Regions from separate parts of the Janibacter limosus genome, predicted to be linked through region 1. Evidence: riboswitches for the same ligand, from Rfam matches in the RefSeq annotation. Region 1 holds a riboswitch; the other holds the start of a gene.

Region 1 (11,760 bases):
GCGGTGCAGTCCGAAGGCACCGGAGCACCAGAACCAGTCGGTGTCCCACCGCCACAGGTAGTCGTGCATCGTCAGCAGGTCGGTGCTGCGCTCCTGCAGCGAGCGGTAGAAGATCTGCTGGCCCGTGTAGTCACTCGTGGGCCGCGCGTCGTGCGTCCACGTGGCCAGCGTCAGGTAGATCTCGTCGGGCGCGAAGGCGACGCCGTCGAGCGCGTCCACCCGCACGCCCTCGTGCTCACCGGCGTCGACGATCGCGTCGATGGCGTCGGTCGCGGCCCGTGCGTCGTGGAAGCGCAGGTGCCGCAGGGCGACCCGTGGGGGCACGGCCTCCAGCTCGATGTGCAGCCGCACGGCGTAGCCGAGCGAGCCGTAGGAGTTGGGGAAGGCGAAGAAGAGGTCCGAGTGCTCGTTGTCGGGTCGCGCGGTCACGACCTCACCGGACCCGGTGAGCACGTCCATCTCGAGGACCGACTCGTGCGGCAGGCCGTTGCGGAAGCTGGTCGCCTCGATGCCCAGCCCGGTGACCGCGCCCCCGAGCGTGATCGTGCGCAGCTGGGGCACGACGAGCGGGATCAACCCGTGCGGCAGCGTGGCGGCGACGAGGTCCTCGTAGGTGCACATGCCCTGCACCTGCGCGGTCCGGGAGGTGGGGTCGACCTCGATGACGCCGGCCAGCCCCGAGACGTCGAGACCGGCCACGTCGGTCGCGGCACGGTGGCGGAAGAGGTTGGAGGTGCGCTTGGCCAGGCGCACGGGGGAGCCGGCCGGGATCGAGTCATGGGAGCGCACGAGCCGGTCGACGGCGTCCCGGTGTGCCTGCCATCCAGTTGTCTGCATCGCACACACAATCTACTCCGGGTGCTGCGCGTCAGTACAGCGGGTTGTCCTGCTGCTCGCCCCGGGCGAAGCGGGCGACGGCGGCCAGGCACTCGCTCGGCGACTGCCACAGGTCGTTGTGCGTGCGACCGGGCACGACCACGCGCAGCGCCGACGCCAGACCCCGCTCGAGCTGTGCGCTCATCGCCGGCGGGACGAGGTCGTCGAGCTCACCGTGGACGAGCATCGTCGGCACCTCGATCCGCTCGAGCAGGCCGTCGGTCTCCCACCGGTCGGGGACGAGCCGGCGGGGGAAGCCGCGCACCACCCGCTGGACCATCGCGGTCATCGACGTGAAGGGGGAGACGAGGACGAGGCGGCCACTCCCTTCGTCATCGGTGAGCAGGCCCTCCGCGGCGAGGTGGGCCGCCACCGACGAGCCGAGCGACTCGCCCACGAGGACGGTGCGCTCCGCGGGAAGGGAGAGGTGGGCCAGCCCGTCGCGGGCAGCCGAGAGGATCCCGTCCTGGGTGGTGCGGCCGGTCGCGGGCCCGTAGCCGGGGTACTCGACCGCGGCGAAACCCAGTCCCTGCTCGTCGAAGAGGCCCGCGAGCGGGTTGGCCGACGCGAGGTCGGAGCCGTTGCCGTGCAGGTAGACGACCGTGCGACCGCCCTCGGGGGCGGGGTGGTGGACCAGGTGGGTACCGCCCTTCGTCGTGGTGACGGGCAGAGCGATCGCCGGGTCCCAGGCGGGGACGGGGTAGATCAGGCGGCGCAGCATCAGATCTCCTGCAGCTGCTCGACCGGCTGGCCGTCGCCGGGGTCGGGATCTGGCAGCACCTCGTCGTGGTCGATGAGGTAGACCGTGTAGCCGTCGAGCCGCAGCCGGCGCAGGGCCTCGAGGAGCATGTGCCGGGCCGGGCCGCCCACCGAGCTGACGTGGGTGAGGTCGACGACGATCGTCCGCTCGACCGGCTCCTCCTCCGCAAGGCGCCGCACGACCCGCTCGGCACCGGTGAACCCGATGGTCCCGGCCAGCTCGAAGACCCGCACGGCCTCCTCGCCCTCACCGACGACTCGCGAGCGCTGGATGACCGAGCGCGCGGGTGGGGCGACCTCCATGAGGTGCAGACCCATGTCGTGGGAGAGCCGCTCGAAGGTCTCGATCCCGCGCACGCTGCTGCCGTGCGGGTCCAGCCGCGGGGCGAAGGTCGCGATCCCGACCTGGCCGGGCAGCGCGCCGATGATCCCGCCGCCCACCCCGCTCTTGGCCGGGATCCCGACGTTGGAGACCCAGTCACCGGCCGAGTCGTACATGCCGCAGGTGAGCATGACCGAGAGCAGGTGACGCACCTGGTGACCGGAAAAGATGCGCTGGCCGGTCACCGGCTGCACCCCCGCGTTGGCCAGCGTCGCCGCCATCATCGCGAGGTCCTCGGCCGTGACGAGCACGGCGCACTGGCGCACGTAGGCGGAGACGACCTCCTCGGGCGAGTCGCTGATGATGCCGTGGCTGCGCAGCAGGTGCGCGATCGCCAGGTTGCGGTCACTCACCGACATCTCCGAGGCCCACACCTCCTCGTCGACCGAGAGCTCGCGACCGGCGAGGTCGCACAGCAGCCGGTGGATCTCCTCGAAGCGACCCGCGGAGCTCACCCCGTCGCCGCCGACGAGGGCGTGGGTGGTGATCGCTCCGGCGTTGATCATCGGGTTGCGCGGTCGCCCGGTGCCGTCCTCGAGCGACAGCTCGTCGAAGGGGTCGCCGGACGGCTCGACGTCCACCTTGCGCAGCACCTCGGTCAGGCCCCGCTCGCGCACCGCCAGCCCGTAGACGAAGGCCTTGGAGATCGACTGGATGGTGAACTCGTGACGGGCGTCCCCGACGGAGTACAGCGCGCCGTCGATCGTCGCCATCGCGACGCCGTAGCGGTCCGGGTCGACCGAGGCCAGCTCCGGGATGTACGAGGCCGGCTCGCCGGAGGTCAGCGACGCGCAGGCTTCGGCGACCTCGGCCAGGTAGTCGGGCACGGGGTTGTCCATGCGGCCGATCCTGTCACGCGACACCCGGCTCGTCGGACCGGCCGCACGTCGGGTCGAGCCCGTCGGTCACCAGATCGACTCGACCCACTCCGGGTGGTCGATGAAGGGGTTGCGGTTGCCCTGCCAGTTGGCGTAGATCCGCTCGTTGCGGCGCTGCTCGAAGGCGTCGGGCGGGTCCTGCTGGCTCCACTGCTTGAGGACGGAGACCCGTCCCATGTACGGGGCGGAACCGTTGCCCACCCGGTCGTTGACCTCGAGGTCGACCATGTCGCCGGCCTCGTAGCGGACCGACATGTAGAAGATCATCCGGGCCACATCGCCCTTGACCGCGTCGCGCGGCTCCCACGAGTCCCCGTCGGCGTAGTTGCCCGGGGCCTCAGAGTTTTCGCTGCCACCGTTGTCGAAGTCGAGGTTGCCGCGCGCGGAGTTGACCGTGACATCGGTCGGTCGCAGGTGGTGCAGGTCGGTGCCGGGTCCGTTGGAGGTGCCGAAGTCGCCGTGGCTCTTGGCCCAGACGTGCTCGCGGTTCCAGTTGTCCACTCCCCCACCGTTGTTCGACTTCGGAGAGGTTGTGCCGGAGTAGAGGAGTCGGACGCTGCTCGTGTCCTGCGTGTCCTCGTCGACATCCTTGAGCCCCTCCCAGACCTGCGAGTAGCTCAGCACGGTCTGGTTGCTGATGATCCCGTGCAGCTCCTCCTTCAGCGCCTGTCCGCTCAGGCCTGCGGTCCCGTCGTAGTAGCTGCCGGGGTCGGTTGGCTCACCGGGCTCCTCGGGGTCGCCCGGGTCCTCAGGAGTGCTGCCGTCAGCGAGCGCGATCGAGCTCGTGCCCTTGACCCCGGGATGGGAGAAGTACGCCTCGAGCGCACCGGTCACGTCGACCTGCTGCCCCATGAGGTCGGGGTTGGACGCGAGTCCCCACTGCGAGCGCAGGGCCGCGGGCACCTGGACATAGAGGATCTTCGACGTGTCGGTCTCACCCGCAGAGGCGGCGATCGCGATGGCGTAGTCGTTGGGGAAGCCACTGGTGACCACTCGCTCGCTCGCAGTCGGCTGCCCGACGACGACGCCGCGCACGGTCTGGGTCGAGCCGTCCTGCTGCCCCAGTGCCGCGCTGACCCCGAGCGGCGCGGCCGTCGCCGCGAGCGAGGACGTGGACTGGGTGGTCGCGGAGCGAGCGGCCTGCGAAGGGAGGGCCGGCACGGCCACGAGGGCGGCGGCTCCGGCGAGACCGACGAGGCGGCGGAGGGTGCGGGACATGGGTGGACCTCACGGGTGGGGGCTGGGTGTGGGCCCAGCCTCACCGTCCGCGAGGCCCGCTGGGTGAACGGCGAGTCAACGAAGGGTCGAGGTTCTCCCCCCTTCGTCCATGGAACCGCTGGCGTCCGGGCGGCGTCAGACCATCACCACCATCCAGGGAGGACCCATGACCATCCGACGCCGCACCCTCGCCCTCGCCGCCGCCGCCTCATGCCTGCCCGTGCTCACCGGCTGCGGCCTGCTCGATCCCGACCCCGGACCGGTCCCGGTGACCATCACGAGCAGCTCGTGGAACGGCTGGGATCGCAACCACAAGCCGACCCCCAGGATCACGACGGTCGATGCGACGAAGGGGGCCAGCGTCCCCTTCACGGGGCACGTCGACTTCGACATCACCTTCACCGACGTGGACGAGGACTCCGTCGAGTTCACGACGAGCGAGCCGATGTCACCGCGTGGCGAGGGCGGTGGCTTGAGTCTGAGCGACACCGAGACCGAGTTCACCGTCGAGCGCGGAGAGACGCTGAGGTTCTCCACGCCGACGACGGACGGCGGTATGCACTACGAGGTCACCCTCGCGTCGTGAGGGTCAGATCGTCGAGGCGTCGATGACGAAGCGGTAGCGCACGTCGGAGGCGACGACCCGCTCCCAGGCCTCGTTGACCTGGTCGGCCGAGATGACCTCGATCTTGGCGCCGATGCCCTTGTCCGCGCAGAAGTCGAGCATCTCCTGGGTCTCGGGGATCCCGCCGATCATGGAGCCAGCCAAGGACTTGCCGCCACCGATCAGGGAGAAGGCCGGGACCTGGAAGGGCTCGACCGGCGCGCCGACGTTGACCAGCGTGCCCTCCACCCCGAGCAGCGACAGGTACTGCTGGATCGGCAGGCTCGCGCTGACCGTGTTGAGGATCAGGTCGAACTTCCCGCGCAGGTCCTCGAAGGTGCTGTCGTCGCTCGTCGCGCGGTAGTCGGTCGCACCGAGGGCGAGACCGTCCTCCTGCTTCTTCAGCGACTGGGACAGCACGGTGACCTCCGCGCCGAGCGCGACGGCCAGCTGGACGCCCATGTGGCCGAGGCCGCCGAGACCGATGACGGCCACCTTGGAGCCCTCACCGACACCGAAGCGGCGCAGCGGGGACCACGTGGTGACACCGGCGCACAGCAGGGGGGCCGCGACGTCGAGGTCGATGCCCTCGGGGATCTTCAGGGCGAAATCGGCGTCGACGACGATGTGGGTCGAGTAGCCGCCCTGGGTGATGGTGCCGTCGCGGTCGGTCGCGTTGTAGGTGCCCACGGACTGTGGGCAGTACTGCTCCTTGCCAGCGGTGCAGGCATCGCACTCACCGCAGGAGTTGACCAGGCAGCCGACGCCGACGCGGTCACCGACCTTGTGCTTGGTGACGGCGGATCCGACCTCGGCGACGGTGCCGGCGATCTCGTGGCCGACGACGAGCGGGTAGGGGGCCTCGCCCCACTCGCTGCGGGCGGTGTGGATGTCGCTGTGGCAGATGCCGGCGAAGGCGATGTCGATCAGTATGTCGTTGTCGCCGACGTCCCGACGCTCGATGGTCGTCGCGGACAGGGGTGCGGTGGCGGAGGTGGCCGCCCAGGCCTTCACGGTGCGCACGGGTGCGCTCCTCTCATCGGGGGAAGACGGATCCCCCTCAGTCAACTCCTCGCGCCCCGAGTCACCAAAACGAGCCGAGGATCCACAGGCGAAGGGCAAGAGTCAGCTGACATCAGACGGGCGGTGGCGGCTGCCCGTGCGGAGGCCGGCCCCCCACGACGGGTGGACCGGCCGCCTGCCACGGCGGCATCCCCTGTCGCAGCCCCTGCGCGATCTGATCGATGGCCCGTCCGCTGTCGGACCAGCCACCGCCCTCGGTCTCCCACGCAAAGGTCCAGCCCTCACGCACCTCCACCCACCAGTGCCGGCCGAGGAGCATCCGGCCCACGACGGCGAAGGGGAGGACCAGCAGCAGGAGCAACATCTCCAGGGCGACGACGAGGCCAAGCACCAGGACCGGGATGAAGAGGATGAGCAGGACGACGCCGATGATCGCGCTGATCGGGTCGTCCCCGAGGCTGCCGCTGAAGACGGGCCCGTCCCCCCAGCTGCCGAAGCGTGTCTTGCGCCGCCACGGCATCCACCGCCGCGAGACACGCCATGTCCGGCCTTGCGGGTCGACGACCTTCATCGCGAGTCCGCCCCCGCGACGAGCAGGCTCAGCAGGGGCGCTGAGTCCTGCGGCAACGGCCGGCTCACGTCGACCCACCGGACCTCCTCGATCTCGGCAGCGGGGACGACGCTCGGACGCGACCGGTCTGTCAGGTGCGGGTGGCGGAAGACGCTCGCGACGAGCGCCATGCCCGCCTCGTTGGCGGCGGCCGTGCGGTGCACCGCCAGGAGGTCGAGCCGCTCCGGGTCGAGGACCAGACCGAGCTCCTCCTCCACCTCACGGACCGCGCACTGCGCAGGGGTCTCGCCCGGCTCCGGCTTGCCACCGGGGTGCATGAAGGAGTGCGTGCCCCGCTTGCGGACGGTGAGCACGTGGCCGTCGGCATCGGCGAGCACGACCGCGCTGACGACGATCGCGTCACCGACGTCGTGCGGGTGGTCGCTCGCCAGCGCGGCGTACACGAGCGAGTCGGTCCACTCCCCCTTGCTCCAGTAGTCCTGTCGCGGCTGGGCCTCCAGCTGCATCCCGAGCCGCTCGGCGACGCGCGCCGAGGCCGTGTTGCGAGCATCCATCTGGGCGATGACCCGGTGCAACCCGTAGCGGGCGAAGCCGACCTCGAGGACTGCGGCCGCCGCCTCGGTGGCGAAGCCCTGCCCCGCGACGTCGGGGCGGAAGGCCCAGCCCATCTCTCCCTTCGCTCCCGCCTCGTCGGTGACCCAGAGCAGGACGTCCCCGATCACGCGACCCTCGTGCTCCACCACGAGGCCGAGGCTGCGGGCCGGGGTGTCCAGTCCCAGACACAGCACCCGCTTGGCCAGGTGCTCCCGGCCGGTCTCCCGGGTCCACGGGTGGTAGGGGAGGTAGCGCGCCACCTCGGGCAGGGACTCGTACTCCAGCAGCGGCTCGAGGTCGCCCACGCGGTGCGCCCGAAGGGTGAGGCGCTCGGTCCGGATCGGCAGGAAGGTGTCGGCGTGCACCCGACCAGCATGCCCGGTCCGCGCCCTGCTGCCTCCCAGACTCGACCCCTAGGCTGGCTCGGCACCCGACCCCGGAGAGACCATGACCCAGCCCCCCGCGCTGCCAGCGGAACTGTCCGACGACGCGATCCGCCGGTTCGCCCAGATCCGTGACGACTTCACGCGGATGATGCTCGGCTACCGGTTCGGCATGGAGCAGGTCGCGATGCGGCTGGAGATCCTGCGCGAGGAGTTCGCCGAGCTGCACCTCGACAACCCGATCGAGCACATCTCCACCCGGGTCAAGAGCCCGGAGAGCATCCTGGAGAAGGCCGCCCGCCAGGGGGTCGAGCTGGAGATCCCGGACCTGCGCGAGCACATCACCGACATCGCCGGGGTGCGGGTCATCTGCTCCTTCGTCGCCGACGTCTACCGGCTCGTGGACTCGCTCACGGCGCAGGCCGACATCACCGTGCGGGTGGTCAAGGACTACATCGCCAACCCCAAGGCCAACGGCTACCGCTCGCTGCACGTGATCCTCGAGATCCCCGTCTTCCTCTCCTCCGGGCCGGTGCAGGTGCCGGTCGAGGTGCAGTTCCGCACGGTGGCGATGGACTTCTGGGCGAGCACCGAGCACAAGATCTTCTACAAGTACGAAGGGGACGTCCCTCCCGACCTGCGTCAGCGCATCACGGATGCGGCTGCGACGGCCGCGCGGATGGACGAGGAGATGGCGCAGCTGCACCGGGCCGTACACGGTGGCGACTGACAGACAAATTCGTCCACACCCCCGTTACCGTTTCGTGTCCCAATGCCTTATCCTTTTCGCGACCCCACACACGAGGGGTTGCCACCGGGCCGCCTAATCCTGCCAACCCGACTGGCCCCCTGAGTCAGCACGGCAGGAGCGGGGGACCCACCGAACCATGGCCTTGCAGCCTTGGGGTGAAGTCCTCGTGGTCCACGGACCACAGGGCGGAGTGATCTCCACTCCAACCCGACAGCTAACTCCGCAGGCGTAGGAGAGACCCATGTCGATGTTCTACGCCGGACGCCACCGCGGTCCGAGCCACCCCTCGCAGGTCGGCAAGCGCGCTGGCGCGACCATGGTCGCCGTCGCCGCAGTCAGCCTCGGCACCGCCACCATCGGCGCCCAGTCCGCCACCGCCGCTCCGTCCGCCACCTCCGCCGCCACCTTCTCCGGTCTGGTCAAGCAGGGCTCCCGCGGCACCGTCGTCAAGCAGATCCAGCAGAAGGTCGGCGTCAGCGCCGACGGCATCTTCGGCTCCCGGACCGCCTACGCCGTCAAGCGCTGGCAGCGCAGCCACGGCCTGACCGCCGATGGCGTCGTCGGCCCCCGCACCGGCACCAAGATGGGCCTGGGATCGACCACGACCCGCTCCAGTCGGACCACCGCGTCCTCCACCGCGCGCACCAACTTCACCGGCCTGGTCCGTCAGGGCTCGCGCGGCACCGTCGTCAAGCAGGTCCAGCGCGTGGTCGGCGTCAGCGCCGACGGCATCTTCGGCTCCGGGACGGCCGCCGCCGTCAAGCGCTGGCAGCGCAGCCACGGACTGACCGCCGACGGCGTCGTCGGTCCCCGCACCGGCTCCGCGATGGGCATCACCGGGTCCACCCGCTCCACCACCACGACGACCTCGCGCTCGACGACGCGCACCGCGGTCTCCAGCAGCGGCATCATCAACACCGCCGCGAGCCTCGTCGGCACCCCCTACGTCATGGGTGGCACGAGCCCCTCGACCGGCTTCGACTGCTCGGGCTTCACCCAGTACGTCTTCGCCCGCAACGGCAAGACCCTGCCGCGCACGGCCGAGCAGCAGCGTCAGGCCACCACCCGGGTCTCCTCGCCCCGCGTCGGCGACCTCGTCTTCTTCGGTGCCCCCGCCTGGCACATGGGCATCTACGCCGGCAACGGCCAGATGTACGACGCCGGCAACTCGCGCGTCGACACGACCAAGCGCGCCATCTGGACCAGCGCCGTCACCTACGGTCGCGTCTGATCCACCAGTGACGACGCACCGCGTCGCCACCATCGAGGGGCCCCGACCGTCACGGTCGGGGCCCCTCGGCGTTGCGCCGGCGGGGTCAAGGCATGCTGGCCGGTCAGCGTCGAGTGCGCCCCCACGGCTTGTACACCGAGAGGACAGTCGCCAGGGAGAGCACGACGAGGGACACGATCGGCGGGAAGACCAGCTCCGAGACGTCCCCCTCCGGCACGAGGCCGGCCGCCAGCTGCTCACCGTGGAGGACCACCTCGGGCATCCCCGGCCGTAGCGCGACGACGATCAGCACCGTGAGCACGAGCGTGAGACCGAGCTTGACGAGCACCCACCAGTACCGAGCCAGACCCCACTTCGTCCCCAGGCCGAGCAGCAGCCCGGTCGCGAGGCTCGCGAGTGCGGCTGTGAGCATCGGGACGACGACGAAGCTCCCGAGGGCCCGGTAGGCCAGACCGGCCGTCGCCGGATCGCCGAGCGTCCCGGCGAGGACGAGTGCACCGACGAGGACGTCGATCCCGATCCATCCGCCCACCGAGAGCAGGTGGAGGACGAGCACCCCCTTGCGCAGGGCGGGCCTCATCCGCGGTCGCCGGGCATCGGCGGCGGTCGAAGGTCGGCGAGTGGTCGTGGCGGTGGACATGGCTCCAAGAGTCCTGCCGCACGGGCGCGGGCGCGTCACCCACCGGACGCAACCGCAGCTACGTCCGGGGACGTAGGCCCTGTTACGCCGCAGGCGGGGTGACGGGTGGGCCCTCCTGCGCGAGAGTGGACATCGCCCACACCGACGAAGGGAGAGCCGTGCCGCGACGCAGCACCGGTCGGCCGGCGCCCGCACGAGGTCCCGGGTGGCTGCGCGAGGTCCCGCTCGCGCTGCTGCTCGCCGTGCTCGGCCTCGTCACCCTCCCCTTCCTCGGCGGGGGCGAGGGCCCGTGGGGACGCCAGGGGCAGGGACCCGGTGACGGACCCCCCTTCGGCCCGGGGGCCAGCGACGCCGTCCCGCCCGATGCTCTGGCGCTCGCCCTCGTCGCCACGGCCGCCGTCGCGCTGGTGCTGCGGCGGCGGCAGCCGGTGTGGACCCTCGTCGTCACGACCACCGCGACCGCCACCTACCTCGCGCTCGGCCACCCGTACGGTCCGGTTCTGCTCAGCCTCGCCGTGGCGGTCTTCGCCATCGCCCGGCACCGCCCCACCCGCGAGGCGGCGCTCTGGTCGTCGGGGGCCTTCGTCGCGCTGCTCGTCCACCTCTTCACCCAGCCACCGGGTGGCAGCGCCGTCGCCGGTGTCGTGCCGGCTGCCACCTGGGTCGTGCTGCCCTTCACCATCGGGTGGGCTCGCCAGGTGCTCGCGGACGCCAGGGCCCGCTCCCGGGCGGACGCCGACGAGCGGCTCGTCCAGGCAGAACGCGTCCGGCTCGCTCAGGAGGTCCACGACGTCGTCGGTCACGGTCTCGCCGCGATCCAGATGCAGGCCGACATCGCCCTGCACGTCCGGGCGGCGCGCCCGGGCCAGCCGGAGGAGGCCCTGCGGGCGATCAGCGCGGCGAGCGCGGAGGCCCTGGAGGAGCTGCGGACCACGCTGTCCACCCTTCGGCCCGAGGACTCCGGGGCGCCGGACGACTCGCGGGCACCGACCCCGGGAGTGGCCCGACTCGGCGCCCTGTGCGAGCGGGTGCGGGCGGCGGGCGTCGAGGTGGATCTCGAGGTGAGCGGTGTCGACGCAGCGCTGCCCGCGGCCACCGATCTGGCCGTGTACCGGATCGTCCAGGAGTCCCTCACCAATGTCGTCAAGCACTCGGCGCATCCTCGCGCCGAGGTCCGCGTGGGTCGCGACGAGGACGCCGTCACGGTTACCGTCACCAACCAGGACCTCCACGCCGACGACCACGTGGCCGGACTCGGCATCACCGGGATGCGCCACCGCGCGACCCAGCTCGGCGGCGAGCTGGCCCACGGCCCGGGTCCTCGACCGCACACCTTCCGGATCCACGCCGTCCTGCCTGCCCCACCGAAGGAGTCCCCGTGACCTCCGTGCTGCTCGTCGACGACCAGGAGCTCGTCCGCCTCGGACTGCGGGCCCTCGTGGAGGCCACCGAGGGTCTCACCATCGCGGGCGAGGCCGCCGACGGGATCGCCGCGGTCGCCCTGGCGCGCGCCACCCGTCCCGACGTCGTCCTCATGGACATCCGGATGCCCGGTATCGACGGGCTCGAGGCGACCCGTCGGATCGTCGGGGACCCCGACCTCTCGCACACGCGCGTCCTCGTGCTGACGACCTTCGAGCTCGACGAGTACGTCTTCGATGCGCTCCGGCACGGCGCGAGCGGATTCCTGCTGAAGAACACCCCGCCCGCGACTCTGGTCGAGGCGATCGAGACGGTGGCCGACGGTGGCGCCCTGCTCTCGCCGTCGGTGACCCGGACCCTCATCCGCGAGTTCACCGCCAACGCACCCCGACGTCCCCGACCGCACCCCCGCCTGGCCGACCTCACCG
Region 2 (11,760 bases), 700 kb from region 1:
CGGTAGCCGTTGGCGCACAGCACCCCGTTGAGGTCGAGGACAGCGACCGAGACCGGACCGCCTTCGTCCTGGACCCCCTTCGCCCAGCGGCTGACCACCTGGTTGGTGGAGGTGGGGTCGATCTTGACGGCGCCCAGCTCCGCTCCGTCACGGACGGTGGCTGGGTCGTCGTGGCACGTGGCGTTGACGATCTGCAGCTGACGGGCCCCGGCATCCTCGGTCTGCGCGAGCAGCGCGTCCAGGGCGCGCCGGACCTGCCGGTCGTGTTCTGGAGCGCCCGGCTCGAAGGTGCGGCCGTCGATGACCATCGGCTGGGTCAAAGCGGTCTCGATGGGGGAGAGCACGATCTGTGCTCCCGACCCGCGTACCTCACCGGGCCACTGCGAGCGCCAACTGGCGCACGTCGGGTCCTCCTCGACCTCGCCTCCTCCCATGTACCTGAAGGTGATCGGCACCGGGTTGCAGGAGCCTCGGCGCGTGTGGCCACTGACGTCCAGCCCCGGATACTCGCGACCCCGGAACCCGTCGCGCATCGACTGGGCGATCGAGCTGCCGACGACGGCAACTTTGAGATCACCCGCAGGCGGGCGGTACTCGGCGGTGGCGCTCAGCGGCGTGCCATCCCAGTCCCCATTGATGAGCGGTGACCAGACCGTGCTCAACGCGAGCGAGACCGCGGCCAGCGCTGCGATGACGGTCGGTGCGGCCCATTGCCGCAACCCGCGACCCAGACTGCGCGGGACAAGGGCACGGAAGCCACCGATCATCACGGGCAACTCGACGAACCGATAGGACAGGACCGCGCAGATCCACGCCAGGACGAGCTTGATGACGATCGCCAGGGCCATGGGTAGGCCGTCCATGGGCAGCCAGATCGTGATCGGCCAGTGGAAGAGGTAGAGCCCGTAGGAGATCTGGCCGAGGTGGACCAGGGGTGACCAGCCCATGAGGCGGTTGATCCGCAGCGGTCGGGGGTCCAGCGCAGAGGCGCTCATGCACGCGGCCATCACAGCGAAGATCACCATCCCCCCGCGCTCGAAGATCCAGCGGCCGGTCTCGTCGAGCAGGAAAAAGGCCGAAATCGACAGCAGGGTGCCGCCCCAGCCGATCACCTCGGCGACGGATCGGCTCAGTCGAGGGGCTCGCCCGCGTCGGTCCGGCGTCATGAGCATCGCGACGGCCAGGCCGACGAGGATCGCCTGTGCGCGGACGTCGGTGCCGTAGTAGAGGCGTGATCCGGTGGCTCCCGCCCCGGCGAGGTGCGCGGTCCAGACCGCAGATGCGACGGCCAGCCCGAGGGCGATCACTGTGCGTGCCCACCGCCGGCGCACGAGCAGGACGGCCGCCACGACGAAGGGGGCGAGGAGGTAGAACTGCTCCTCGACCCCGAGGGTCCACACGTGCCGCAGGGGGCTGGGCTCGACGAGGAGGTCGAAGTATTGGTCATCGCGGGAGACCAGGCGCCAGTTCTGCCAGAAGGTGATGGTGGCGAACGCGTCACCAGCCGTCTGCGGGCGATCGCCGGAGTCGACGAGCAAGGTGTGGGCGAGGACGGCGGTGACGAGCAGCACCATCGCAGGCACGATCCGCCGAGCTCGGCGTAGGTAGAAGCGGACGGCGTCGATGCGGCCGCGGCGCTGCCACTCCTTGATGAGGATCCCGCCGATGAGGAAGCCGGAAAAGGTGAAGAAATGGTTGATCCCCACCCAGCCGCCGGCCAGTTCGGTGACCCCGAAGTGGTAAAGCATGACCAAGATGATGAAAAGCCCGCGGTAGCCATCGATGGCCGGCCGGTAGGAGGTGCCCATCTGATCCAGGTCCGTGCTGACGAGATCGCGCCACGAGGTGCGCTGGCGGCGGTCGTGCCGCGGAGCGGCAGGGCGCATGCGAAACTCCAGGAAGGGGCGGGCCGGAATGATGGTCCCGGGCAGGCTACCGGCCAGTCCGGGGTGGTGGGGCGACGGCCGTAGTCTGGCGCCATGAGCGCTTCGCCGGACGGGATCATCCCCCGCACGCCCCCGCGACCGGACCACGTGGACTACGCCGGGGAGGGGTTGGACGAAGGGGAGGTGCCGGGCGCTCCCTTCGGCCTGATCTCGTCGTGGGTCGACACCGCACGAGCCCGGCAGGTCGAGCGTGGCGACGTGCCCGAGCCGATGTCCTTCGCGGTCGCGACCGTCGACGCGCAGGGCCGGCCCGATGTCCGCACGGTGCTCATGCGATTCCTCGACCCGGTCGGGCCGGGCTTCGTCACCAGCCTCGAGTCGGCCAAGAGCCGCCAGCTGGAGGCCACTCCCTTCGTCGCGGCCACGCTGACCTGGCCGGCGATGTTTCGCGCGATCCGATTCCGCGGCCGGGCCGAGCGCATCGATGACGCGCAGCTCGACACCTACTTCGCCGACCGCCCGCGAGGCTCACAGCTGAGCGCCTGGGTCTCGCGCCAGTCGCAGCCCGTCGAGGGCCGTGCGCCGCTGGAGCAGGCATGGGCCGAGGTCGAGGCCCGCTACGAGGGCCAGGACGTGCCTCGCCCCGATGACTTCGGTGGTTGGCGCATCGCGTGCGATGAGGTCGAGGCCTGGGCCGGCCGCAGCAACCGCCTGCACGACCGCTTCCGCTGGACGCGCGTCGCGGACGGCGGCCTGGACGACCCCGCCGCCTGGAAGGTCGAGCGACTGCAGCCCTGACACGGGCAGGACGGGCGGGCGCCGCCCGTCACCAGTGGTGCATGGACGCCCGGACGACCCCGGCGATGTCCTCCTCGGTGACCTCGCGGGGGGCGGTGGCGAGCAGCCGCTGCTGCTGCATGGTGCCGCTGACGATCCCGTCGACGTCGGCGTCCGTGTAGCCGATCTCGGCGAGGCCGGAGGGCTGGCCGATGTCGCGCATGAGGCGGCGCAGGACGGCCGAGAGCCGCTCGGGCTCGGCCACGTCGGCGTCCAGGCCCTGCGGGTCGAGCCAGCTAGCCGCGGCGAGGTGGCGCTGCGGGTCGGCCTCGAAGGTCATCGCGAAGGCCGCCGGAGCGGTCGAGGCGACGGCCATGCCGTGCGGGACCATCGCCTCGCTCGCGTCGTACCCGTCGGGGCGGAAGCCGGAGCCGAGGTCGTGCACGCGGCCCGCGACGGGGTAGGCGTTGGCGTGCGGCACATGGACCCCGGCGTTGCCGAAGCCCATCCCGGCGAAGGTCGCCGCGAGAGCCATGTCGGTGCGGGCGGCCTCGTCGCCGGCGACGGCGCGACGGAAGGCCCCGGCGAGCAGACGCATCGCGCGCTCGGCGTACATGTCGGCGATCGGGTTGGCGCCGCAGTACGGGACCCGCTGCTCCGGCGTCTTGTGCTCGTAGGTCGTGTAGGTCCGCGCGGTCCAGGACTCGAGGGCGTGGCAGAGGATGTCCATGCCCGCCGACGCCGTGACGCCGGGAGGCTGGGTCGCGGTGAGCTCGGGATCGACGACGGCGAGCACGGGGCGCAGCCGCTCGTGGCTGATGCCGGTCTTGACCTTGGCCTCGAGCACGTCGAGGACGCAGATGGTCGTCGACTCGCTGCCGGTGCCGGTGGTCGTGGGCACGGCGATGACCGGCAGGACCGGGTGCTCGGGTGCGCGCCCGCCACCGACGGGGGCGTTGACGTAGTCCATGAGCTCGCCGGGGTTGGTGAGGAGCAGGGAGACGGCCTTGGCGGTGTCGATGCTCGACCCACCACCGACGGCGACGACGGCGTCGACGGGGGCCACCCCCTTCGCCCGCTCCACGGCCGCGGCCAGCGAGGCGTCACTGGGCTCGACGGCGGCGGAGTCGTGGATCTCGACACGCAGCCCGGCGGACCGGAGTGCGTCGGCGACCCGCTCGGGGTGCCCGGTCGCCATCAGGCGGGGGTCGGTGACGACGAGGGCGCTGCGGGCGCCGAGCCCGGCGACGTCGTGGCCGATCTCGCTGATGGCGCCGGGACCGAACTTCAGCTTCGGCGCCGCGTAGGTGAAGACGGACTCGGGCATGCTGGGGGTGGGCAGCATCAGGACTCCCTGTGGACCTTGTGGGCGGCGGCCTGGGCTCGTGGCTTGATGACGAGCAGGTCGACGTTGACGTGCGGCGGCCGGGTGGCCATCCACGTGATGGCGTCGGCGATGTCGTCGGCGACGAGGGGCTCGGCGACGCCGGCGTAGACCTTGTCAGCGCGCTCGCTGTCGCCCTTGAAGCGGGTGAGGGAGAAGCCCTCGGTGTGCACCATCCCGGGGGCGATCTCGGTGATCCGCACCGGCTGGTCGACGAGCTCCAGGCGCATCGTCTCGGTCATCGTCGCCAGCGCGTGCTTGGCGGCCGTGTAGCCGGCGCCGCCCTCGTAGGAGGTGCGTCCCGCCGTGGAGCCGACGTTGACGATGATCCCCTCACCCGCGACGAGCGAAGGGAGCAGAGCCTGCGTCACGCGGAGGGTCCCGATGACGTTGACCTCGTACATGGTGCGCCAGTCCTCGATGTCACCGGTGGCGACGGGGTCGAGACCGTAGGCGCCGCCGGCGTTGTTGACGAGCACCGCGAGCTGGTCGCCGACCTCGGCCGCGAGCTCGGCCACCGAGTCGGCGTCGGTGACATCGCAGGTGACCGCCCGTCCGTCGATCTTGGCGGCGAGATCGACGATGCGGTCGGTGCGGCGGGCGGCGCAGATGACCTCGTGGCCGGCGGCCGCGAGCGCGCGGGCGGTGGCGGCGCCGATGCCGGAGCTGGCGCCGGTGACGAGGGCGAGGGGGCGGGTCATGGGCTCTCCTGTGGCTGGGCTGCGGGGGCGGTGCCGGGGATGGTGTCGCGGCCGACAGCGATCCAGGTCGCGGCGGCGCTGGCGAGCAGGCGCTCGCCGTCGAGGAGGGCCGTGCCGGACCATCGCTTGCGGCCCTCTCGCCCGGCGGCCCAGGCCAGGACGACGAGCTCGCGCCCGACCGGGACGGGGGCGTGGACGGTGGAGGTGAAGGTGCCGAGCAGCAGCGCGTCCTCGCCGAAGCCGACGGTGAAGGCGCCCGGGCAGTCCAGCGCCGCGAGGACCGAGGGCAGGCCCTCCTCGGTGAGGGTCACGGGTGCGGCGAGGACGTCGTCGCGTCCGGCGACGGGGCTGGCGTAGACGTGCAGGCCGGCGTCGTTGTCGGGCCCGCAGACGAAGCACCCGGGATAGGGGTGGTTGCTCGCGTCGAAGCCGGCCGCTGCCGCACGGGCGTCCTCGAGGGTGACCGGTGCGGGGATCGTGAGCTCGGGCAAAGGGACCCGACGGGCCGTCCCGAGCAGCGTCTCCCCGTCGAGCAGGTGGAGGGAGAGGTCAGGACCGTCGGCGACCGAGCCGTCGACCTCCCACTGCAGCGGACGGCCGAGCGGCGTCGGGGCGCTGAGGCGTACCGTCGCCGAGGTCAGGTCCCCCTCCGCGGGGACGAGGTCGTCGAGACGCTCGGTGAGCAGGCCGCTGACCCAGCCGCCGTTGCCGCACCCCGGAGGTCCGGCATGGCGTGGGGAGACGGTCGTCGTCTCGGCTGTGGTGTGCACCACCCCAACCTAGCGATGCGCTCCGAGGAGAGGACACGGGGATGAGCTCGGGCGAGGACTTCGGCTGGCGGCGCATCGTCGTCCCCGCCTACGGTCCGACCCTGCTGTCGGCGTCGGCCGCCGGCGCCGTGGTGCCGATCGCGGCCCTGCGGGCCGACGAGCTGGGCGCGAGCCTGGGCATGGCCGCCTTCGTCGTCGCGCTCACCGGGGTCGGGCAGCTTCTCGGCGTCCTGCCCGCGGGTGCCCTCGTGGCGCGCATCGGGGAGCGCGCCACGCTCATCCGGGCCGGGCTGCTCGACGTCGCCGCGCTCGCGGTGGCCGGGTGGGCCCCCTCGTTGTGGCTCATGGGCGCGGCGCTGCTCGTCAGCGGGCTGGCCACGTCGGCCTTCTTCCTCGCCCGGCAGGGCTACATGATCGACGTGCTGCCGCAGCACCTGCTCGCGCGCGGCATGTCCCTGCTCGGAGGTGCCATGCGCGCGGGGCTGCTCCTCGGGCCGGTCGTCGGGGCGCTGGCCATCGCTCCCTTCGGCCTGCAGGGTGCCTACGGCGTCGCCGCGCTCCTGGCCCTCGGGTCGGCCCTCACCGTGCTCACCGCGCCCGACCTCACGGCCGACCACGAGCGGGCCCGGGCGGGCCAACCGCGCACGGGGATCTTCCGCGTCATCCGTCGGCACGCGCGTCTCCTGCTCACCCAGGGGGTGGGGGTCACGGTGATCTCGGCGCTGCGCTCCGCGCGCCTGGCGATCCTGCCGCTGTGGGCGCTGCACATCGGTCTCGACGGCGTCGACTCCTCGCAGATCTTCGCCGCGGCCGGGGTCGCCGAGCTCTTCCTCGTCTACCCGGGCGGCTGGATGATGGACCGGCTCGGCCGGTTGTGGGTCGTGGCGGCCCTCCTCGTGGTCGTCTCCGCCTCCTTCCTCGTCCTGCCGTGGGCCGACTCGAAGGGAGAGCTGCTCGCGGTCGCCCTCTTCATGGCGCTGGGCAACGGGCTGGGCTCGGGCATCGTGATGACGCTCGGGGCCGACAACGCACCAGCCGCGGACCGGGCGCAGTTCCTCGGCGCCTGGCGGCTCACGGGCGAGGTCGGTCATGCCTCCGGGACGCTGGGCCTGAGCGCCGTCACGGCAGTGGCGTCGCTGCCGGTGGCGGCCGTGACGCTGGGGGTCCTCGGCCTGGGCGGGCTGGCGTGGACGAGCGGGTGGATGGCCCGGGCCGACCGGGAGCGCCTCGCGCGCTGACGACGGCTGTCCGGTCGGTGCCGGGCAAGGCATGATGGGGCTCGTGAAGGACCTCATCGACACCACCGAGATGTACCTCCGCACGATCTTCGAGCTCGAGGAGGAGGACATTCCTCCGATGCGTGCCCGGATCGCGGAGCGACTGGGCCACTCGGGGCCGACCGTCTCGCAGACCATCGCCCGCATGGAGCGCGACGGTCTCGTCAGCCTCGGTGGGGACCGCCAGCTCGTGCTCTCCGACACGGGGCGCCTGCTCGCGACCCGCGTCATGCGCAAGCACCGGCTCGCCGAGCGGCTGCTCGCGGACGTCATCGGCCTGGAGTGGGAGCACGTCCACGAGGAGGCCTGCCGGTGGGAGCACGTCATGAGCGAGCGGGTCGAGCGCAAGATCCTGTCGATGCTCCCCGAGCACCGTGAGTCGCCCTACGGCACCCCGATCCCCGGCCTCGACGAGCTGCTTGCCGGCGAGGAGGCCACCGCCGACTACCTCGAGGGCCTGCAGAGCCTGACCGAGATCGTCGCAGCCGGCTCCCAGGGCGGGCAGTACCGCGTGCGACGCATCGGCGAGACCGCGCAGGTGGACCACGAGGCGCTCGCCCTGCTGACCGAGGCCCGGCTGCGCCCCGGCGAGGTCGTCACCATCTCGGCCGACCAGGACCGGGTCGTCGTCGCGAGGGTCGGCGCCCAGCCGGGGGACGCCGTCTCCTTGCCCGGCGACGTGGCCGAGCACGTCTTCGTCGAGATCCTCCCTTCCTGACCCGCCGTGACCTGAACGTGACATTGGGCCGATCTGCAGGTACGGTCTGTCGGGTCCGCCTCCCCTGGGCGGACTCGTCTCGCGGACGCTGAGTCCTGCCACCGCACCGGACGGATCTGCACGAACACCGCATGGCAGGAGCGGGGGACCCACTCATGGGGCATCGCGGATGCTCCTTGGGGTTAAGTCCTTCAGCGCATCGGACCGCAAGGTCGATCCGGCGCCGTAGGACCGGGCCGCACCTCTGGCCCGAACCCGACAGCTCACCCCGCAAGCCGGATAGAGGTCAACACCTTGTCTCACAACATCGGGCGCCACCGCGCCGCTGGTCGCTACAACCCCGTGTCCGAGATCGGGCAGATCGTCAGCCACGCCGGCACCCCGATCGCCAAGGGCACCGCCGTCTTCGCCGCCTCGGGTGGCCTGATCGCTGCGATCGCCGTCCCCGCGCAGGCCGCCGACTCCGCCACCGTCGTGGACTCCGCCCCGGTCCAGGCCACGTCGCAGGCCGCAGCGGTCACCGCACCCAGCGCCACCTCCTCGTCCACCCAGGCGGTCACCGCCTTCGGAAAGCTCGAGGTCACGCCCGTCGCCAAGCCGACCGGCCCGACCCCCGCGCAGCTGCGTGCCCGCGCCGAGCGCGAGCAGGCCCGCCAGGAGGCCGCCGCCGCTGAGCGCCAGCGCGAGCAGGAGGCCGCCCAGCAGGCCCAGCAGGAGCAGGCTGCCCCCGCTGCACCCGAGCGCACGCAGAGCAGCACGGCGAGCCGCTCGCAGGAGCGTCAGGCCCCCGCCGCCGCTCCGGCCCCGGCCGCCGCCCCGGCGCCGGCCCCGAAGAAGGCCGAGCCGGCCCCGGCTCCCTCCTCCAACGCCGGCGGCGTCATCGCGATCGCCAAGCAGTACATCGGCACCCCCTACGTCTACGGCGGCTCCACGCCGGCCGGCTTCGACTGCTCGGGCTTCACCCAGTACGTCTTCGCCAAGGCGGGCAAGTCCCTGCCGCGCGTCACGACCGCCCAGCAGGCCATGGCCACCCCGGTCTCCGACCCGCAGCCCGGTGACCTCGTCTTCTTCGGTTCGCCGGCCTACCACATGGGCATCTACCTCGGCGACGGCATGATGATCGACTCTCCCCGCACGGGCTCGAGCGTCAGCATCCGCCCGGTCTTCGACGGCGTCTCCGGCTACGGCCGCGTCTGAGCGCAGCTCACCCCGTGACCAAGGGGGCGAAGGGAGTCACTCTCCCTTCGCCCCCTTCGTCAGGTCGTGGGTCGGCACGTCGCGGGTCGTCGTGCGGTGAGTGCGGCTACGGCGCGCTGCCCTCGTCCTGCTCCATCCGCCGGTAGGCCTCGCCGAGCTCGTCGTGGTGCAGCAGGTCGTCCTCGGAGATGCCGGTGCGGTACCCGGCGCGGCCGAGGATGTGCGCCGTCACCGGTGCGGTGAGGGCCTGGGCGCCCACCACGATGAGCAGGGTCGCGACCGAGGCCCAGGTGCGCACGTTGAGGGCGAGCCCGACGAGGATCAGCAGCAGCCCCAGCGTCTGCGGCTTGGTCGCCGCGTGCATGCGGGCGAAGATGTCGGGCAGCCGCACCAACCCGATGGCACCCACGAGGGCGAGCACCGCCCCGAGGAGGATGCTGATCGCGCCGGCCAGGTCGCAGGCCTCCTGCCAGGTCATGACTCGTCCTCCTTGCGCGCCATGAATCTGGCGACGGACACGGAGCCGACGAAGCCGGTCAGGCTGAAGACGACCATGATCGGCAGCGCGCCCACGTCGTCGGTGCGCAGGATCTGCGTGGCGATGATGCCGGTGATGATGACGATCAGGACATCGAGGCTCAGCGCGCGGTCGAGGTTGGTCGGGCCGAGGTTGACGCGCACGAGCACCAGGGCGGCCGCCGCTATGAGCAGGCCCAGGGAGATGGCCAGGATGATGCTCATGCCTCCTCCGTCTCCTGGGCCGCTCGACCCGGGGCCGTCGGGCCCTGCGTGCACAGGGTGATCTCCTCGTCGGTGCCGATGGCCCGCACGACGCGGGTCTCGACGTCGAGGACGTCCTGCCGCAGCTCCTCCAGGCCCTCCGGCGAGGTCACGTGAAAGCCGTGGACGTAGAGGATGCCGGCCCGCCGACGGGCCTCGACGACGATCGACCCGGGGACGAGCGAGACGAGGGCCGACACGATCGTCATGTAGAACTCCGAGCGGGTGCGCAGCTGCACCTCGACGATCGATCCCCCGAGCGAAGGGCGGGGGCTCAGCGTGGAGATGACGATCTGCACGGCCGCGACGACGAGGTCGACGAGGAAGCGCGCGACGAGCACGACGAGGCGCCACGGGTGGATGCGACCGAAGTACTCGATGGACGGCAGCGGGAAGATCTGGGTGACGACGGCACCGATGATCAGGCCGTTGACGACATTGCCGAGGGAGACCTTGTCCCACAGCAGGACCCACACGACCGCCAGGGCGATGATCGCGCGTGGCTGCCAGCCGCCGCGACGTCCGGTGGTGGCGACGTGCTCGGCGTCCATCACGGCACCTCCTGGGGCAGCACGGCCTCGACGTAGGCGTCACGGGTGATCATCTGGCGCGCTGCGGCGTCGGTGTAGGTGAAGAGCGGCCCGGCGAAGACGGACAGCCCCATGCTGAAGACGACCACCGCGCTGGCGGCGCCGAGCATGAGCGGGGGCATGGGGCGGTCGACCTGGCGCGAGGGCGCCGGGGGTGAGATGGGTGTCGACGGCCGCTCGTGCGCGACGACCGCACCGATGGCGTCGCTCAGCCGCCCGAAGCTCGGGGTGAGCGTCGGGATCTCGAAGGTCTGGTCGGCGCCCTCCTCTGCGCGGGGCCGCCAGAAGGCGAAGCTCCAGGTCTTGGCCACCGCGTAGAGGGTGAGGAGCGAGGTGACGACCGACCCGACGACGAGCGTCCAGGCCACCGCGCCCCCGTCGGCGACACCCGCCTGCACCAGCCCCACCTTGCCGACGAAGCCGGAGAAGGGAGGGATGCCTGCGAGGTTCATGGCCGGCACGAAGAAGAGGATCGCCAGCACCGGGGACGTGGCCGCGAGCCCGCCGAGGCGGTTGATGACCGTCGACCCGCCGACCCGCTCGATGAGTCCGGAGATGAGGAAGAGCGCGGTCTGCACGATGATGTGGTGCGCGATGTAGAAGATCGCCGCGGACAGCCCCAGCCCGCTGGCCACCCCGATACCGAAGAGCATGTAGCCGATGTGGCTGACGAGGGTGAAGGAGAGCATCCGCTTGATGCCCGGCTGGGCGACCGCACCGAGGATGCCGACGAGCATCGTCAGCAGCCCGGCGATCATGAGCAGCGTGTGCAGGGGCGACTCGGGGAAGAGCAGGAACTGGGTGCGCACGATCGCGTAGACGCCCACCTTGGTGAGCAGGCCGGCGAAGACGGCCGACACCGGGACGGGCGCCGAGGGGTAGCTGTCGGGCAGCCACGCGGACATCGGGAAGACGGCGGCCTTGATGCCGAAGACGGTGAGGAGCATCAACTGCAGGGCCAGGCTGACGGTCGGGTCGATGTCGGGCAGGCGCAGCGACAGCTGGGCCATGTTGACCGTGCCGGCCGCCGCGTAGATCCCGGCGATGGCGACGAGGAAGAGGAAGGAGGAGACCATCGAGACGATGACGTAGGTCGTCCCGGCGCGGATCCGGGAGCCGCTGCCGCCGAGGGTGAGCAGCACGAAGGACGCGAAGAGCAGCATCTCGAAGCTGACGAAGAGGTTGAAGAGGTCGCCGGCGAGGAAGGCGTTGGACACGCCCGCCGACAGCACGAGATAGGTCGGGAAGTAGATCGACAGCGGTGAGTCCTCGTCGCCGTCGGCGACGCCCTGACCGATGGCGAAGACGAGCACGACGAGGATGACGAAGCTGCTGATCAGCAGCATGAGCGCGGACAGCCGGTCGGCGACGAGGGCGATGCCCAGCGGCTCGGTCCACGCGCCGAGCCACAGGACGATGGGCCCCTGGTCGTGGGTGCCCCACATCAGGGCGATCGCGACGCCGAGGCTCGCGGCGAGCACCAGGAGGCTGATGGCGACCTGGGTGCGGGGCCTGCGGCGCGCGACGAGGGTGAGCGCGGCCCCGAGCAGCGGTAGCAGGACGGGAAGGGGGAGGAGGTTGGCCATCGTCATGCGGTCGCGTCCTCCTCGTCTGCGGTGGTGGTGGACTGGGTGTCCGGGTCGTAGGTGCTCGAGACCTCGTCGCGTTCCGCGAGGCGCT

The links. Region 1 has a riboswitch for cyclic di-AMP ahead of EXU32_RS16470 (peptidoglycan-binding protein). Riboswitches for the same ligand answer to the same signal wherever they lie in the genome.
Region 2: it holds a riboswitch for cyclic di-AMP, as region 1 does, so the genes downstream of both, EXU32_RS12975 (C40 family peptidase) here and EXU32_RS16470 (peptidoglycan-binding protein) in region 1, are expected to answer to the same signal.

Annotation. Positions count from the first base shown of each region.
Region 1 is NZ_CP036164.1:3,418,620-3,430,379, reverse strand. Features, by position in the region: gene EXU32_RS16515 (FAD-binding oxidoreductase) at 1-837, opposite strand, end outside; gene EXU32_RS16510 (alpha/beta hydrolase) at 869-1,597, opposite strand; gene EXU32_RS16505 (glutaminase) at 1,597-2,856, opposite strand; gene EXU32_RS16500 (endonuclease) at 2,923-4,113, opposite strand; gene EXU32_RS16495 (hypothetical protein) at 4,280-4,699, shown strand; gene EXU32_RS16490 (NAD(P)-dependent alcohol dehydrogenase) at 4,703-5,740, opposite strand; gene EXU32_RS16485 (hypothetical protein) at 5,853-6,311, opposite strand; gene EXU32_RS17660 (GNAT family N-acetyltransferase) at 6,308-7,270, opposite strand; gene EXU32_RS16475 (GTP pyrophosphokinase) at 7,353-8,018, shown strand; cyclic di-AMP (ydaO/yuaA leader) riboswitch at 8,109-8,277, shown strand; gene EXU32_RS16470 (peptidoglycan-binding protein) at 8,281-9,270, shown strand; gene EXU32_RS16465 (hypothetical protein) at 9,374-9,850, opposite strand; gene EXU32_RS16460 (sensor histidine kinase) at 10,069-11,292, shown strand; gene EXU32_RS16455 (response regulator transcription factor) at 11,289-11,760, shown strand, end outside.
Region 2 is NZ_CP036164.1:2,714,058-2,725,817, reverse strand. Features, by position in the region: gene EXU32_RS13010 (acyltransferase family protein) at 1-1,886, opposite strand, end outside; gene pdxH (pyridoxamine 5'-phosphate oxidase) at 1,980-2,684, shown strand; gene EXU32_RS13000 (hydroxyacid-oxoacid transhydrogenase) at 2,713-4,008, opposite strand; gene EXU32_RS12995 (SDR family NAD(P)-dependent oxidoreductase) at 4,008-4,748, opposite strand; gene EXU32_RS12990 (hypothetical protein) at 4,745-5,518, opposite strand; gene EXU32_RS12985 (MFS transporter) at 5,560-6,756, shown strand; gene EXU32_RS12980 (metal-dependent transcriptional regulator) at 6,800-7,513, shown strand; cyclic di-AMP (ydaO/yuaA leader) riboswitch at 7,637-7,805, shown strand; gene EXU32_RS12975 (C40 family peptidase) at 7,808-8,710, shown strand; gene mnhG (monovalent cation/H(+) antiporter subunit G) at 8,817-9,188, opposite strand; gene EXU32_RS12965 (monovalent cation/H+ antiporter complex subunit F) at 9,185-9,451, opposite strand; gene EXU32_RS12960 (Na+/H+ antiporter subunit E) at 9,448-10,041, opposite strand; gene EXU32_RS12955 (Na+/H+ antiporter subunit D) at 10,041-11,672, opposite strand; gene EXU32_RS12950 (Na(+)/H(+) antiporter subunit C) at 11,669-11,760, opposite strand, start outside.